DNA from 2 places in the Exiguobacterium sp. SH0S2 genome. Region 2 is predicted to be linked to the other one. Evidence: riboswitches for the same ligand, from Rfam matches in the RefSeq annotation. Region 2 holds a riboswitch; the other holds the start of a gene.
The links. A riboswitch is a leader RNA that binds a small molecule or an ion and turns the genes downstream of it on or off. The one in region 2 is predicted to bind thiamine pyrophosphate.
Positions count from the first base shown of each region.

Region 1: linked by a shared signal. The riboswitch ahead of EVJ21_RS00445 (YkoF family thiamine/hydroxymethylpyrimidine-binding protein) and the one ahead of tenA (thiaminase II) in region 2 are both predicted to bind thiamine pyrophosphate.

Region 1 is NZ_SJVB01000001.1:82,514-90,213, reverse strand. It holds gene EVJ21_RS00470 (lysozyme family protein) at 1-532, shown strand, start outside; gene EVJ21_RS00465 (DUF1643 domain-containing protein) at 566-1,153, shown strand; gene EVJ21_RS00460 (energy-coupling factor transporter transmembrane component T family protein) at 1,167-1,904, opposite strand; gene EVJ21_RS00455 (ABC transporter ATP-binding protein) at 1,904-3,232, opposite strand; gene EVJ21_RS00450 (ECF transporter S component) at 3,225-3,800, opposite strand; gene EVJ21_RS00445 (YkoF family thiamine/hydroxymethylpyrimidine-binding protein) at 3,793-4,386, opposite strand; TPP riboswitch at 4,466-4,566, opposite strand; gene EVJ21_RS00440 (GTP-binding protein) at 4,632-5,825, opposite strand; gene EVJ21_RS00430 (hypothetical protein) at 6,161-6,427, opposite strand; gene EVJ21_RS00425 (SMP-30/gluconolactonase/LRE family protein) at 6,440-7,321, opposite strand; gene rlmN (dual-specificity RNA methyltransferase RlmN) at 7,485-7,700, opposite strand, start outside.
Region 2 is NZ_SJVB01000002.1:688,561-696,260, reverse strand. It holds gene pelF (GT4 family glycosyltransferase PelF) at 1-352, shown strand, start outside; gene pelG (exopolysaccharide Pel transporter PelG) at 333-1,781, shown strand; TPP riboswitch at 1,843-1,947, shown strand; gene tenA (thiaminase II) at 2,029-2,703, shown strand; gene thiM (hydroxyethylthiazole kinase) at 2,700-3,491, shown strand; gene thiD (bifunctional hydroxymethylpyrimidine kinase/phosphomethylpyrimidine kinase) at 3,488-4,318, shown strand; gene thiE (thiamine phosphate synthase) at 4,257-4,928, shown strand; gene EVJ21_RS08195 (SDR family oxidoreductase) at 4,952-5,587, shown strand; gene EVJ21_RS08190 (GGDEF domain-containing protein) at 5,717-7,282, shown strand; gene EVJ21_RS08185 (OsmC family protein) at 7,326-7,700, shown strand, end outside.

The DNA of each region.
Region 1 (7,700 bases), on a different contig from region 2:
GGAAGCCGCGGCCACCTATGACGTCGATTGGCGGCTACTCGCCGCCGTCCACCGTGTCGAGACGATCTTCTCGCACAGTTCATCGATGCGCTCTTCGGTCGGCGCGATCGGACCGTTCCAATTTATGCCGCGGACGTGGCTCGGTTGGCAGTACGATACGGATGACCAAAAAGGTGATGTCCCGGAAGACGAAGTCGATTTGACCGACTTGACGCTGATTGAGCAGTACGGCGGCTTAGGCCGAGACGGGGATGATGACGGCAAGGCCGACCCTCATAGTTTGGTCGACTCGGCCCATGCCGCCGCTTACTATTTGAGCGAGCACGGCGGGCAGACGACTGATTCAGTCGACTCGATTCAAAACGCCATCTTTGAATACAACCGGAGTGACCAGTACGTGTCAGACGTCATGTCCTTTTATGAGCAGTATCAGGACGAGCTGTCTTTACTGCCTGGTGACGCGACGACGACGACGCAGCAGGTCGCCCGGTATACGATCCGGTATCTCGATTGGTTCGCAGGCTGGGCATGACCCGGCACTACTTGGTTAAAGTGAGGAAACGACATGAACACGCATATCGAGGAAGTGACGATTCGAGTCAAATCGATATTTAACGAAGACAAGACAAAGCGTTACATGCGAACGTATGAATTCACCGACGTCGTCGATGGGGTGATTTGTGCCGTCATCATCTATTCTCCACGGATGAGCGATGCATTTTTATCTGGTACGACGACTCAACGCGCCTACATGCTCATGCGGAACCATTTGGACAAACCGATCCGCGAGATGCGCGTCATCAGTCTCGTCCCGACGCTCGCCATCAATGACAACCTACCCTACGTCGAGTCTCAACTCGACGAAGTGAACTTTCATTACGTGGAAGAGACGCTCGACGAGGTCGAGACGAGCGGCGGCATGATCATCGTCGGTTGGGGTTCGCCTGGGCGCCTCATGCACCATTCCACACTGTACAAGACGTTATTCGCCGAGCACGAGGCGAGCATGTATTGTATCGGTACGACGTCAAAAGGCGAACCGCAACAAATTCGCATGGCCAATGAAAATACGGTACTCGAAGCGTTCAATAACGAATCGATCAAACCGAAATTTAAGATCTTGAAAGAGACAAAACAGGACGACTCGAAATGAGTCGTCCTGTTTTTTATCGCACGCCGATCCATACACTTACTCCGAACAGCGTGAACAAGAGTGACGCCAACAGAAAATCGTTTCGCGTGACCGGAATCACCTCGTACGTGGAACGATGTTCACCCGTAAATCCCCGAGCCTCCATCGAGAACGCGATCCGCTCGGCTTGACGGATAGCGCCGGCAAGAAGCGGGATTAGGAGTTTCGGGATGTGCCGCACGTGATCGATCCGGGTGTCGAGGCGCACGCCACGTAAGGCATGCGTTTCATAGAGCTGCATCAGTTCGATCTTTAAAATCGGGAAAAAGCGAAAGCCGACGAAGACGCTATAGGCGATGTTCGGAGACAATCTCGCCTGCTGCATCAGACTGTAGACGAACCGCTTCGGGTCCGTCGTCAGCGTGAACAGAAGCGACAGGACCGTAAAGGCGAGGACCCGAAGCGAAAGTGTCGCCGCCAACAACACGTTCTCCTCGGTGACATCATTGCCGAAGAGCGAGAACACGACTTGCCCGCTCGCCTCTCTGCCGAAGACGAGCGTCGTCCAAAGCGTCCCGAGCGCGGTCAGTAAAAATGGGATCATGAACAGTCCCCATCGCTTCCAGCTCACGTCGGAAAAGATGAATTGGAGGGCGATTGTGCCGAAGAAGACGACGAGCGGAGTCCACGGGTTGTACACGAAGGCGAGACCGAACATGAGACACGTCACGGTCAAGAACTTGATTGTCGGGTTCATCTCGTGAAACGTCATCAAAACGCCTCCGTCAACAGTCCGTGGGCCCGCAATAAGTCCGAGTCGTCCCAAATCGACGCATCGTACGGCCCACTCAAGTTCCCGTCACTCATCAAATAATACGTGCTCGCGGCACGGGCGAAACTGAGATCGTGCGTTACGAACAAGACCGTCTGCCCCGCACGGACTCGTTCAGCCATCAATGCATGGAGCGCTCGAAGTGATGCCTCGTCTTGACCGGCCGTCGGTTCATCAAACGCGAGCAGTTGTTTACCCGACAGAAGCATCACCCCGATGGCGAGTCTCCGTTTTTGACCGTGACTGAGTGAGAGTGGATGGGCGTCACGCAGACGTTCAAGCCCGAGGCGTGCCAACATGTCCTCGATTGAACGGTTATGTCCATATGCTAGTTCCCGCGACACGTCACTCGTCACAAACAAATGCGCCGGGGATTGCGGGACGAGCCCGACTTCACGGTGATGCCGCGCCAGGCTTTTTAGCCACGTCGATTTGCCGCTGCCGTTCCGACCGAGGATGGCGATCACATCCCCGGGGGCCACTGCGATTTTGCTCGCTGCAAGTTGAAACTTTTTGTAATTCACTTTCGGTATCTGAAATAATGTGTTTGTGCCCCGTGTCGTTTCAATCGGCGTAAATGTATAATCCGGTTGAACGACGAACGATCCATCGCCTGCGATCCTTCCGTTCACGAGTTCCAGGTGCCGGTCAAAGAAGTCGCCCCACATGTACGGACGATGCTCGATGACGACGATATTGACGTTCCGTGCGGACTTGTCGAGCCAGCGAACGAACCGACGTGCCGTCGCCGGGTCGAGGTGTGAGAGCGGCTCGTCGAGTAAGAGCCATTCCGGACATCCGATCAAGGCACAGGCGACGGCGATTTGCTGCTTCTCGCCCCCTGATAAATCATGGATGGTGCGGTGGCGATAATCGGACAAATGTAACTCGTGCAAAATCGCTGAGACACGGTCCATCATCTCGCTTCGGGCGACCGAAAAGTTTTCGAGCGTGAAAATCAGCTCTTCCTCTACCGTCTGCATGACGAACTGGCTGTCCGGGTCTTGAAACACCGTCCCGACGCGGCGATTCACCTCGCCAGGCCGATACGTGGCATAGGACCGACCGAATAGATGCAATCGCCCCGTCACAATCCCATCACAGTTGTCCGGGTAGAGCCGATTGAACAAGGCGAACAAAGTCGACTTCCCCGACCCGCTCGCCCCGGTGATGAGCGTCCTGCCGTCCTTAAGACGAAGTGTGATATCTGTCAATACGTCGCGTTCTTCTCCCGGGAAACGAAACGCCAGACGCTCGGTCTCAACCATGTGCCTTCCTCTGCCGGGTGACGGCATACCCTTCTAGCGCACCCGTTCGAAGCAACAAGTCGCTCAAAATCTTCCCGCCGATCCCTGCGATGAGCATCCCGCTCGTCGCCCGTAGTGCGAACATCAAAGCCACGTACGTCGGACTGAGCGCGCTGAGACCTCCCATGACGTACGTATATGCGAAACTCGTCACTGCCGCACCGAATCCGGCGAGCATGAGCACCCACAAGTCATACCGCTTATACCCGGTTAGTGCGAACGCCGCTTCGGCGCCGAGTCCTTGAATGATGCCGACGAGGATGATGCGCGGACCGATCGCATTGCCGATCATCATCTCGATCGACGCTGCGAGCACTTCCGACAAAAAGGCGGCGCCTGGCTTTCGAATGATGTAGGCGGTAATAATCGAGACGATGAACCAAATCCCAAAAATCCATTCATATGCGATCGGCCCGATCAAGCCGGCCCACAAGTTCCCCACATGGACGAACGCCAAATAGACGACGGCAAAGACGACCGATAAAATCGACAACAAGACGATTTCTTTCAACTTCCATGAGTTAAGCATCGATGCGTCCCTCGTGTGACGGACTGTTCACACTGAACGTGACCGACATGACGACGTGGCTCGACTTCTCGCGAACACGGTTGAACGTCGCCTCATAAAACGCGAACACCGGCTCGATGTCTCCGTGAATTCCTGAGGCATAATGCATCGCGTCATTGAACACACCCCGTTCTTTCGCGAAATCGATCTCTTCATAGATGATGTCCATGTAATCATCATCACCGAGCGGGTAGAGCGCGAACTGTGAAGAGACGTATTGCGCACCTACCCGCCCGTTCACAGGTTCACTCGATACGTCGAGCAGATTGTCCCCGGCTGTGTCACCCGGACAGCCAACCGAGAACGTTCCACTCATCGAGACGTGGGTCCCTGTCTTCGTTGCGTGTGACAAGACTGCTTTCGCGACGTCAAACACGTGCTCGGCCCGACCGCGAATCACGGTCGACACATCGTCCGTGTGCCTCCAGACGTTGCTTAAATCAGTTTCTTTGAGTGCTCCTTTGATGACCGGTATGAACTCTGACGTCATCGGGCTTAGCGTAAAGCGGAACCCGACGATCGGGCTCGTTCCACATTGTTGATTCATGATGATTCCCCCTTTATTTGGTTACACAAAAAAGCCGCATCCATGAGAATGCGGCCACTTATCCAATCATCAATCCATCAGAAAAAGTGCCACACTTCCTCACGCCAGTATTACCTGGATCGAGTTATAAGGGATTGGAGCCATGCTCACATCTCAGCCGAAGCACCCCTAGTGTAGTCCAATGTATGCGGTTGTTCATGCAAGCAAAAGTATAGCCGTTCGATTCTGAATTGTAAACGTTTAAATCATGAAAACGTCGCGATTCCGTTTCCTGGAAGCGTATCCCGTAACGTTGTCCAGTCTGACGCCATCTCTTCGTCTGACAGTAGACAGGCGTCAAGTTCAAGCTCGACGCGCACTCGGTCCATTCGGTGACCGATCAAGACGAGCTCCGTCTGGCGGTCGCCGTACGGTTCGATGTAATCGGCCTCAAGCTCTGGTTCGGCGGCAAACATCTGCTTTCGTTCCGCGTCAGGAAGCGTCGCGAGCCAACGGCCGGCATGTTCGAGCGTCGACGCGTACCCCGCTTGGGAGAACAGGCAAGCGATGTCGTTCCGTGAGGCGATCCATAAAAAACCTTTCGCCCGGACGACTTCTTCCGGGAACTGTTCGATCCACGCATGTAAACGCTCCGGGTGGAACGGACGGCGGCGGCGATAGACGAACGAACTGATGCCGTACTCTTCGGTTTCAGGGGTATGGTCGTCTGTCTCGAGCTCTTGGATCCATCCGGCGGCGTGCATCGCCTGGTCGAAGTCGAACAAGTTCACGTCTAACAAGTCGGACAACAACACGTTCCCGTATGTGCTTGTCAAAAGTCGCGCCGCCGGGTTTAACGCGCGTAACAGACTTTCGATCTCGTGCAGTTCCGGTTCCGTGACCCGGTCTGCCTTGTTAAGGACGATGATGTCGGCAAATTCGACTTGATCGACGAGCAAGTCGACGACTTCCCGGACATCACCCGTGTCGACAGCCTGTTTCCGTTCATGCAGCGATTCGCCCGAGTTGAAGTCTTTTAAAAATCGATACGCATCGACGACCGTCACCATCGCGTCAACATACACACGGCTCGTCAAGTCGATACCCAAGGCGTCATCCGCATATGTAAACGTCTGCGCGACCGGGATCGGTTCCGAGATACCTGACGACTCGATGATGATGCCGTCGAGCTGTCGGTCGTTCGCAATCTCGCTGACCGCCTCGAGTAAATCTTCTCGCAACGTGCAGCAGATGCAGCCGTTAGACAGCTCCACCAACTTCTCGTCCGTCCGTGAAAAACCTGCCCCGTCAATCAATCGCTCATCGATGTTCAGCTCGCTCATATCGTTGACGATGACGGCATATTTTTTACCATCCCGATTGTTCAACATATGATTGAGCAACGTCGTCTTGCCACTTCCTAAATATCCGGACAAGACTGTGATCGGAATTCGTTTCATGATGTATACCACCTTTAAATCGTAATCATTACTTTTTAGATAATGAACGAGATCACGTCCGTTGTCAACAAAAAAACACGCTCAAAAGGAGCGTGTTTTCTTGTTGACTAACATGATTGTTATCGCTCGTCCTTCCAGCGCCCACGCTTTCCGCAGGCAATCCCGGAGCCGCATCGCGACTCACGTCGCTGCTGGGTCTCCGTTGGTTTGCTTTCCTGCAGGAGTCGGGGCGCCATCGAACGAGCAACGCAAACGGTCGCCATCTAGCGGCCATTTGTCTTTTTCTGAGGCCCCGACGGCCGAAGAAAAAGCTCTGGATATGTTCTTCGTACCAGTTATTCTTCTAACGCTTTCCGTTCCGCCTCGGAGCGAGGATACGTGTTCGCCTGCCACTCGGCCCGGTAAATCGAATCGAGTTGCGTCAATCCGACCTCGTCATCATCCTTATCGGCATCCACACTCGGCGTCTCGTCCCACTTTGGTTCAAGATACGTATGGTCTTCTTTCCGGGCCCGGTCGTCCAATAACTTTTGAATCCCGACCCGAGCCACCGCCGCTAGTGCCAATCCGATTCCCGCTCGCACGAGCAATCGCTTCACCATAGCCGTCCCTCCTTAACGTCCAAACCGATAAAGTGGCATCCCTTTCACGTCCGTATCGATCTTGAAGACCGAACCCGCATCCGGATGAGCGGCGAGCGCCTCGTCGTCCATGCCTTCCCGTGCCGTCGTGATCGCCAATTGTTTTAAGTCATCCCCGATAAAACTACACGACGTGACGTTCGGCGCCGGGACGATGACTTCAAGCACTTTTTCACCCGTCTCCGGATTCCACCGCGTGACGCGCCCGCCTGCAAAGTGGGCAATCCATAAAAAGCCGTCTTCATCCGACGTCATGCCGTCCGGGAACCCGTCCTCATTCTTGAAATCAATGACGACCTCACCTTCCCCGAGCGTGCCCGTTTTCAAATCGAACGGGAACTTGCGAACCGTCTCGGTCGGCGTATCGATATGGTAAAACGACGTATGGTCAGGTGACCACGTCAACCCGTTCGATAACGTCAATCCGCTCAACATGACCTCGGTCGTGCCGTCGCGGTTCAAGCGGAACAACGTCGCCTGCTCAGACTCGTCTTTTAAGTGGAGCGTCCCGGCGAAGACACGACCGTACGGGTCGGCTTTCCCATCGTTGAAGCGAAGGACACCTTCCGGGTCATCAAGTTCGACGAGTTTATCGAGTTGTTTCGACGTTTCATCCCACTCATAGATACCATCCTTCAATCCGACGATCACGCCGTCGGTCACTTTAGGGACGACAAACCCGACCTGCTGTCCCATATCAAACGAAGATAATTCATCTTCTTTCTCATCGTACCACCAGAGCGCGTGCCCTTCGATATCGACCCAGTAGAACCGCTTCAGTTCAGCGTCCCAGCAAGGCCCTTCCCCGAGCGTGTTTCTGACTCGAATCCATAACGTAGCGTTTACTGTCTCCATTGAATTGCCTCCACTCTCTGCTTTGATATCAAAAGACTATTCCCTGAGGGGGTAAGGACTATTCATCATTCACAAAAATGTTTAAAGATATTTCTCATCTGACGCATTATACGCCCGGGCACGATAAAAACGCTCCGAATCGGTTTCGATTCGGAGCGTTCGTTTATTTGGCGCCTTCGACGTTCATTTGTTTACTGCGTAATTGGCCGCACGCCGCATCGATATCGGTCCCGTGCTCGAGACGCACGCCCGTATTGATGCCCCGTTTTTTCAAAACGTCGTAAAACGCCATGATGTCCTCGGTCGTACTCCGTTCGTACTGGATGTGCTCGTTGACCGGGTTGTATGGGATCAAGTTGACGTAAGACTTGTCTTTGAT
Region 2 (7,700 bases):
ATTTGATTTGTTGTTGTTGACGAGCATATCGGAAGGGCAGCCGCTCGCCATTTTAGAAGGGATGGCGGCTGGCATCCCTTGGGTGGCGACCGATGTCGGGGCTTGTTCGGAACTACTTTACGGACGCGCTGACGATCCGTTCGGTCCGGCCGGCTTCATCGTTCCCCCGGTCCATCCGGAAGCCATCGCTGACAAAGTCGAATGGATGATGGATTATCCGCGCGAACGGATGCGCTTCGGTAAAAACGGCCGCGAGCGTGTCCGTCAGTATTATCGATTGCAACAGTTCGTCGACCGCTATAAAGCCATCTATGAAGCGAGGAGGGAACAGTATGGCGGGCATCGGGTTTAAGTTACAAAAGCTGTTTCAAGAAGACTATTACTCTTCAAGACTGAAGGCGTACACGTTTTCCGGTCTCGTCACATCGGGCCCTTGGCTGATCGTCATCCTCGTTGTCGGTACGATTCAATGGTTGGCGTTTCAGATGCCGATGTTGTCGCTCGAGGAACGGACACTGTTTATGCTATCCGTGTCTTACGCGTTCATTTTCTCGCAAATTCTATTTAGTTTTCAGCAGCTCGTCGTCACGCGATACGTGGCCGATTTGTTTTATGAAAAGAAAGCCCATGAGATCTTTCCTGTCTTCACCGGCATGTTAAAAGTGACGATTCTCGCTGCCGTCGTCATGTATAGCGTGTTTTGGCTGATTTCACCGCTCAGTTTCGCCTATAAGCTCGTCCTGTTCGTCTTATTCATGACCATCAACGTCATCTGGGTCATGTTCTTGTTCTTGAGCGCCGCCAAATTTTATCAAGCGGTCGCTTACAGCTTCTTGCTAGGCGGGGTTATTTCAGTCGCGAGCGTCTATTTGATCAGTCGTCTCATGGTCAACCCATCGAGCCTCGAGCTTCTGTTTGGCTTTACCGTTGGGATGGTCGTGACGCTGTTCGGGCTATTCTTCGCGATGCTTCGGACGTTTCCGCTCAGGTATGCGACGCGAGAGTTTTCATACTTCCGGTACTTTGATAAGTATCCGGACTTGTTCGCGATTGGTGTGTTATACGTGCTTGGGATCTGGGTGACCAACTTCATCATTTGGTTTGGTGAAGGTCGCATGGTGATTGCCGATTCGTTCGTGTTCAATCCGTATTATGACACGGCTGTGTTCTGGTCGTACTTGACGATCATCCCGACCCAGCTCTTGTTCGTCGTCGCTGTCGAGACAAGGTTTTACGAGCGCTACCGAACGTTTTACGGCTTGATCAATTATGGCGGGGCGTTACACCAAATTGAGAAGGCGAAGCAGACGATGACGACGGTGTTGAAAAATGAATTGATCCGACTTGGGCGAAGTCAAGGTGTTGTCACCTTGTTCGCGATCCTGATGGCGGGTGTGTTCGTCGGTTGGATTGGTGTCCCGGAAGAAGTCGGTCAAATTTTCCGGATGACGACGCTCGCCGCGTTCGCGAACGCGATGATTCTCGTACTGACGCTGCTCTTGCTTTATTTTGAGGACCGGCGTGGTGCGTTGTTCGTCAACCTATCGTTCTTCACATTGAACGCCTTGTTCACGTTGTCGTTACTATCGCGCGGGATCGATTGGTATGGGGTCGGCTTTGCGATCAGCACGACCATCACGTTCTTTATCGCAGGACTGCGCTTGATTTATTTTATGGGGAAGGTCGATTATTACGTGTTCGCGGCCTCGAACCGTCGTAAGCTCGGGACGGAACGGTTCTCGCATTTTGGGACCGCGCTCAACCGTCGCTTCTCGCGTTAAAGGGTTTGCATTTTTCAAAAAGATTGATATGATGTGGTCGAAGATGACCGAATTTCATAATGTTTGCCACTAGGGGAGTCGCTTGACGCGGCTGAGATGGACAAGGTCCAGACCCTTTGAACCTGATCTAGTTCACGCTAGCGGAGGGAAGTGGGCGAAACGTCCTTTCTCACACTCTTTGTGTATGGCCGACGCCGCTTCCGTTATGGGAGGCGGCGTCTTTTTTCATACAAAGGAGGAGAATACGATGACATTTACCGCACACATCCGCCAAGAGGCCAACGCCTTGTTTGAGGCGAGTTTCCACCATCCGTTCGTCCGCGCGCTCGGAGACGGGACGCTCGACGAGGCGAAGTTTCGGCATTACGTGATGCAAGACTCGTACTACTTGAATCAATTTTCGAAAGTACAGGCGAAGGGCGCTACACTTGCCCCGACGATGGAGCTGGCGAGCCGATTTTTGACGCACGCCCTCCACACGATCGAGGCGGAGCACGAGTTGCATCGGGAATTTTTTACGATGCTCGAGGTGAGTGACATGGAGTGGGCGACGTTCGAACCAGCTCCGACGGCTTATGCATACACGCTCCATATGCAACAAGCCGGCCCGACGCTCGGAGACGTGCTCGCGGCGATTCTTCCATGCTACTGGGTGTATTACGAGATCGGGGAGCGCTTGAAGGACGCAGAGCCAGACCATCCGATCTATTCTGTTTGGATTGCGACGTACGGTTCGGAATGGTTCCGTGAACTCGTCGAAGAGCAGATCGAGCGACTTGACGAATTGGCGGGACAAGCGACGGAGTCAGAACGGATTCGCTATCAGCAACTGTTTTTGAAAAGTTGCTACTATGAGCTCGCGTTTTGGGAGATGGCCTGGACACTCGAATCGTGGGAACTGCCGCTTGAGGTGGGACAATGAGGCCGGATCTATGGGAAGCCGTCCGGTTGAAGCGACCGCTCGTCCATAACATTACGAACACCGTCGTCGCCAACTTCTCGGCCAACGGGTTGCTCGCCATCGGGGCGTCCCCGGTCATGGCTGATGCGATCGAAGAAGTGGCAGACATGGCGACCGTGAGCGATGCCCTCGTCTTGAACATCGGGACGCTTGACGCAATGACCGAGGCGACGATGATCCGCGCCGGACAAGCCGCGAATCAGTCGGGCCGCCCTGTCGTCCTAGACCCGGTCGGTGTCGGGGCGACACCGTTCCGCCGCGACGTCGTCGAACGGATTTTGCGAGACGTCCGCGTCACGGTCATCCGTGGGAACGCCGGGGAAGTCGCCACGCTTGTCGATGCCGGTTGGACGACGAAAGGGGTCGACGCCGGAAGCGGCACACATCATCCGCAACAACTCGCCGAACGAGCAGCGAACCGATATAGCTGTGTTGTCGCGATTACCGGGGCGACAGATTTCGTGAGTGACGGGACGGTCACGCTAGAAATTTTGGGCGGGCATCTGCTCATGACAGAGACGACAGGCACCGGCTGTCTACTCAGTGCGGTCGTCGGTGCGTTCCTTGCTGTTGAACCGGACGTGATGACGGCAACCTCGACCGCGCTCACCGGATATGCACGATGCGGCGAGTTGGCGAGTGAAGCAGCGACGGGTCCGGGGGATTTCCCAATCCACTTTCTCAACGCACTCGCTACCATGACGTCAACTGACCTGCCGAGCGACCGAATCGAGGTGTTCGCGCGATGAGGCCTCAAGTCTTGACCATCGCCGGTTCGGACTCTGGCGGGGGAGCCGGAATCCAAGCCGATTTGAAAACGTTTCAAGAATTAGGCGTATTTGGCACGAGTGTCGTGACCGCGGTGACGGCTCAAAACACGCGTGGCGTGCACGGTGTCGAAGCCGTCTCCGCCGACCTCGTCGCACGCCAGCTCGATGCAGTCGGATCAGACTTTATCATCTCGGCGTGCAAGACCGGGATGCTGTTCAATCGTGAGTTGATTGACGTCGTGGCGGACGCAATCGAGCAGCATCGATTTCAAAATGTCGTCGTCGATCCGGTCATGATCGCTAAAGGCGGTGCGACCTTGCTTAAACGGGACGCCGTCACCGCGCTACGGACGAGGCTGTTACCGATGGCGACGGTCGTCACGCCAAATATCCCTGAAGCTGAAGTGTTGACCGGCTTGACGATTTGTACGTTCACTGATCGTATGAAAGCAGCTGAGCGCTTGTTGTCTTACGGGGCAAACGTCGTCATGTTGAAAGGCGGTCATTTGGACGGTCCTCTCGCCGAAGACCTAGTCATGACGAAGACCGATACGTTTCGAATGGTGACACCACGGTTGCTGACGAAAGATACGCACGGGACCGGCTGCACGTTTTCGGCTGCGCTAACAGCGGAGCTCGCGAACGGGCATACCGTTACGGAAGCCGCGCAGAAGGCGAAACAGTTCATCCATAGTGCCATCTCCCACGGATTACAAATCGGCAGCGGGCATGGACCGACAAATCATTGGGCGTATAACAAGCACCCGAAGGAGGTGGTTTCCATTGAGTCCATCGCCTATCGTTGAGCGGTTAAAGCTCTACTTCATCTGCGGCACAGCGGATACGTTTGATCTCGTTCAGACGGTCGAAACGGCGCTTCAATGTGGTGTGACATGTTTTCAATTTCGCGAAAAAGGTAAAGAGCCACTGTATGGGGATAAAAAAGAAGCGATGGCACGAGCGTTGCATACACTTTGTCGACAGTACCGTGTCCCGTTCATCGTCAACGATGACGTCGAGCTGGCAATCAAACTCGATGCGGACGGAGTTCATGTCGGACAAGAGGACGCAGCAGCCGAAGTCGTTCGTCGGCGAATCGGTTCAAAGAAGTGGCTCGGTGTCTCGGTCCACTCGATCGAGCAAGCCGCAACGGCTTCGAGATACGCCGATTATGTCGGAATTGGACCGATTCATCCGACTGTGTCGAAACAAGACGCGGCCGAAGTGAATGGAACGATGCTCATTCGGCAAGTGCGAGCCCGGTTTCAGCATTTGCCAATCGTGGGGATTGGTGGAATCATGCCTGAACACGTCGAAGCGATTCGACGTGACGGGGCTGACGGCGTAGCTGTCATCTCGGCCATTGCTTCTGCACCGGACGTGGCCATGGCCACACGGCGTTTCGCTTGTCTCTGAATTTTATTTGAGGAGGAAGACAGATGAACGTATTTGTAATTGGAGCGAATGGACAGATTGGAAAGCAACTCGTAGAACGATTGAAGCAGGATGGTAAGCACGAAGTCACCGCGATGGTGCGGAAACAAGAGCAGCTAGACGAGTTCAAAGCGAACGGCTATCAGGCGGTTCTCGGAGACTTAGAAGGTGACGTTGAGACGTTGAAGCAAGCGATGAGCGGCATGGACGCAGTCGTGTTCGCGGCCGGTTCGGGCGGCAGCACGGGAGCCGACAAAACGTTACTCATCGACCTAGACGGTGCAGCGAAAAGTGTCGAGGCGGCCCAAGCGAACGGCAACATCAAGCACTTCGTGATGCTCAGTGCCTTGAAAGCGGAAGATCGCTCGGCATGGCCCGATTCGATGAAACCGTACTACGTGGCAAAACATCATGCGGACCGTTTGCTCGAACAGAGTGGACTCGACTATACGATCGTCCGTCCAGGCGCGCTCACAGACGATGCCGGTACAGGCAAAGTGAACGTCGACAACGTGTCGACGGGCGAGATCCCGCGGGCGGATGTCGCAGCGTTCTTGGCCCATGTCATCGGTCGACAAGAAGCGGCAAACAAAGCCATCGACTTGGTCAAAGGTGACACTGCAATCGAAGAGACGATATAAACCATGCGAGCGAGCGGATTCGAATCCGCTCGCTTTTTTTTGCGGTGATATGTCAGCCCGTTCGAAAAAGGAATTGATGCGGCCGATAGAGAAAGTAAAGACGTATCTGTTCAAGAAAGGGGTCTGTTCATGACCGCGTTATTTATTTATATGGCCGCCTATTTACTGCCGGCCTTCTTGTTGAGCCATCTCGCGCTCGACGTCTTGTTACGTAACCCGCGACAAGTCGAGCATCGTCTGCTCAGCCTGTTCGTATTCGGTTACGCAATGCTGTTTTTGGCGGAGTTCGGCCGTCACTTGTCACCGATCGAAGCGAGCCCGGCGTTCGTCACCTATTGGTTCGGCAATGCCGGTATTTTGATCTTTATCTTTTCGGTCCATTTCATCGTCAAAGTGACGGGTGTCGGTGCGAAGATGCCGAAATGGGTATACCCGTATGCAATCTACTTGCCGTTGATCCCGGTTGCTTTGACGTTCATTCGACAAGAGAACATCATCAACAGTCAACGCTTCGACCAAGTCGGGCTATGGATTTATCCTGAATTCAACGTCTCTTATTTGACGACGATGACGATCGGGAACGTCTTTCACTTTTTGATTATTTTGTTGCTGGCGTATGCGCTCAAACGAGCAGAACGGCATGAACATCAACGGGTGCTGCGTCTGCTCATCTTGACGGCGGTGCTTGTCTTGATTTGGGACATCGTGTTCGGTTACTTCCAATTTCGTGGAGTCATCCCGCCTTATGCGTATATGTACGGCGGATTGGTCTGGACGGTGGCGCTCGTTTTGGCGATGAACCGACTCGACTTTCTCGCCTCTTACGCCAAGCGCTACGGAACGTTGTACAACTTGAACCCATCGGCCATCCTGCTCGTTGACGATACCGGTCGAATCGAGAGCGCGAACCCGGCCGCACGTATGTTGTTCCATACGGTCCGTGTCGTCAATGAACGATTCGTCGACCTATTGCCGGAGAAGAAGCGTGAGGAGTGGTGCGATCACTATACACAGCACTTCATGACTCAAAAGAAATTTTTAGAGTTCGAGACGAAGATTCAGACGAAGACCGGGCAAGAACGATATGTCGTCATCGATGGCGACTTCGTCTTTATCAATCAAAAAATTCACGGCATGATTTTGATTCGCGATGTCCACACGTTCAAGGAAGCGGAGCAGTCGATTCGTTTCTTCGCCTATCATGACCCGCTCACGAAACTCGCCAATCGCCGGGCTTTTTATGAACAAGCTGATCAAGCGTTGCTTCAAGCGGACAACCTTGCCCTCGTCATCCTTGACCTTGACGGGTTTAAAGGAGTCAACGACACGTACGGCCATCAAGTCGGCGATGACTTCTTGATCCACCTCGGCGTCCTGCTCGAAGAAGCGACGCCGGACACCGGGCTCGCGTCGCGCGTCGGCGGTGACGAGTTCTACATCTATTTGACGGACGTGGAAGAAGCGGGCATCGTCACGTTCGTGGAGCGACTGCGGACGATGTTGACAGAACGGCCGTTCAAACTAGGTCACGGGGTGATCCCGATTCGAGCAAGCATCGGCGTCAGCGTCGCGCCAGACCAAGGCATGGATTTGGACACGTTGATTCATAAGGCGGACCAAGCGATGTATCAAATCAAGCAGCAAGGCAAGAATGACTATGCGATTTACGACGACGCGTTACACGGTCCGACATAACGGGAACTGTAGTAGAGATGTGATTTCAAAAGGAGGAGATGGGATGTCAGAAAAACCATTAGTGACGATGCGGGCCGAGGGCGAAGCGACGAGTGTGAAGACGACGGTGCACGTGCGCGACCTAGAGCCGTTTATCGTCGATGAGCCGGAACGTCTCGGTGGGACCGATGCCGGACCGAATCCGCTCGAATACTTACTCGGGGCGCTATCATCGTGTACGACGATCATGATCGCCTATGTCGCGCAAGACCAGGACTTCAACTATGACGGTGTGACGTTCGCGACGGAAGGGACGCTCGACCCGCGCGGCTTCCAAGGCGTCGAAGGGGTCCGGACTTATTTCGAGAACGTGCACGTCAACATCGTGCTCGACACGACCGAGTCGGATGAACGGATCGAGGCGCTACAAAAAGGCGTC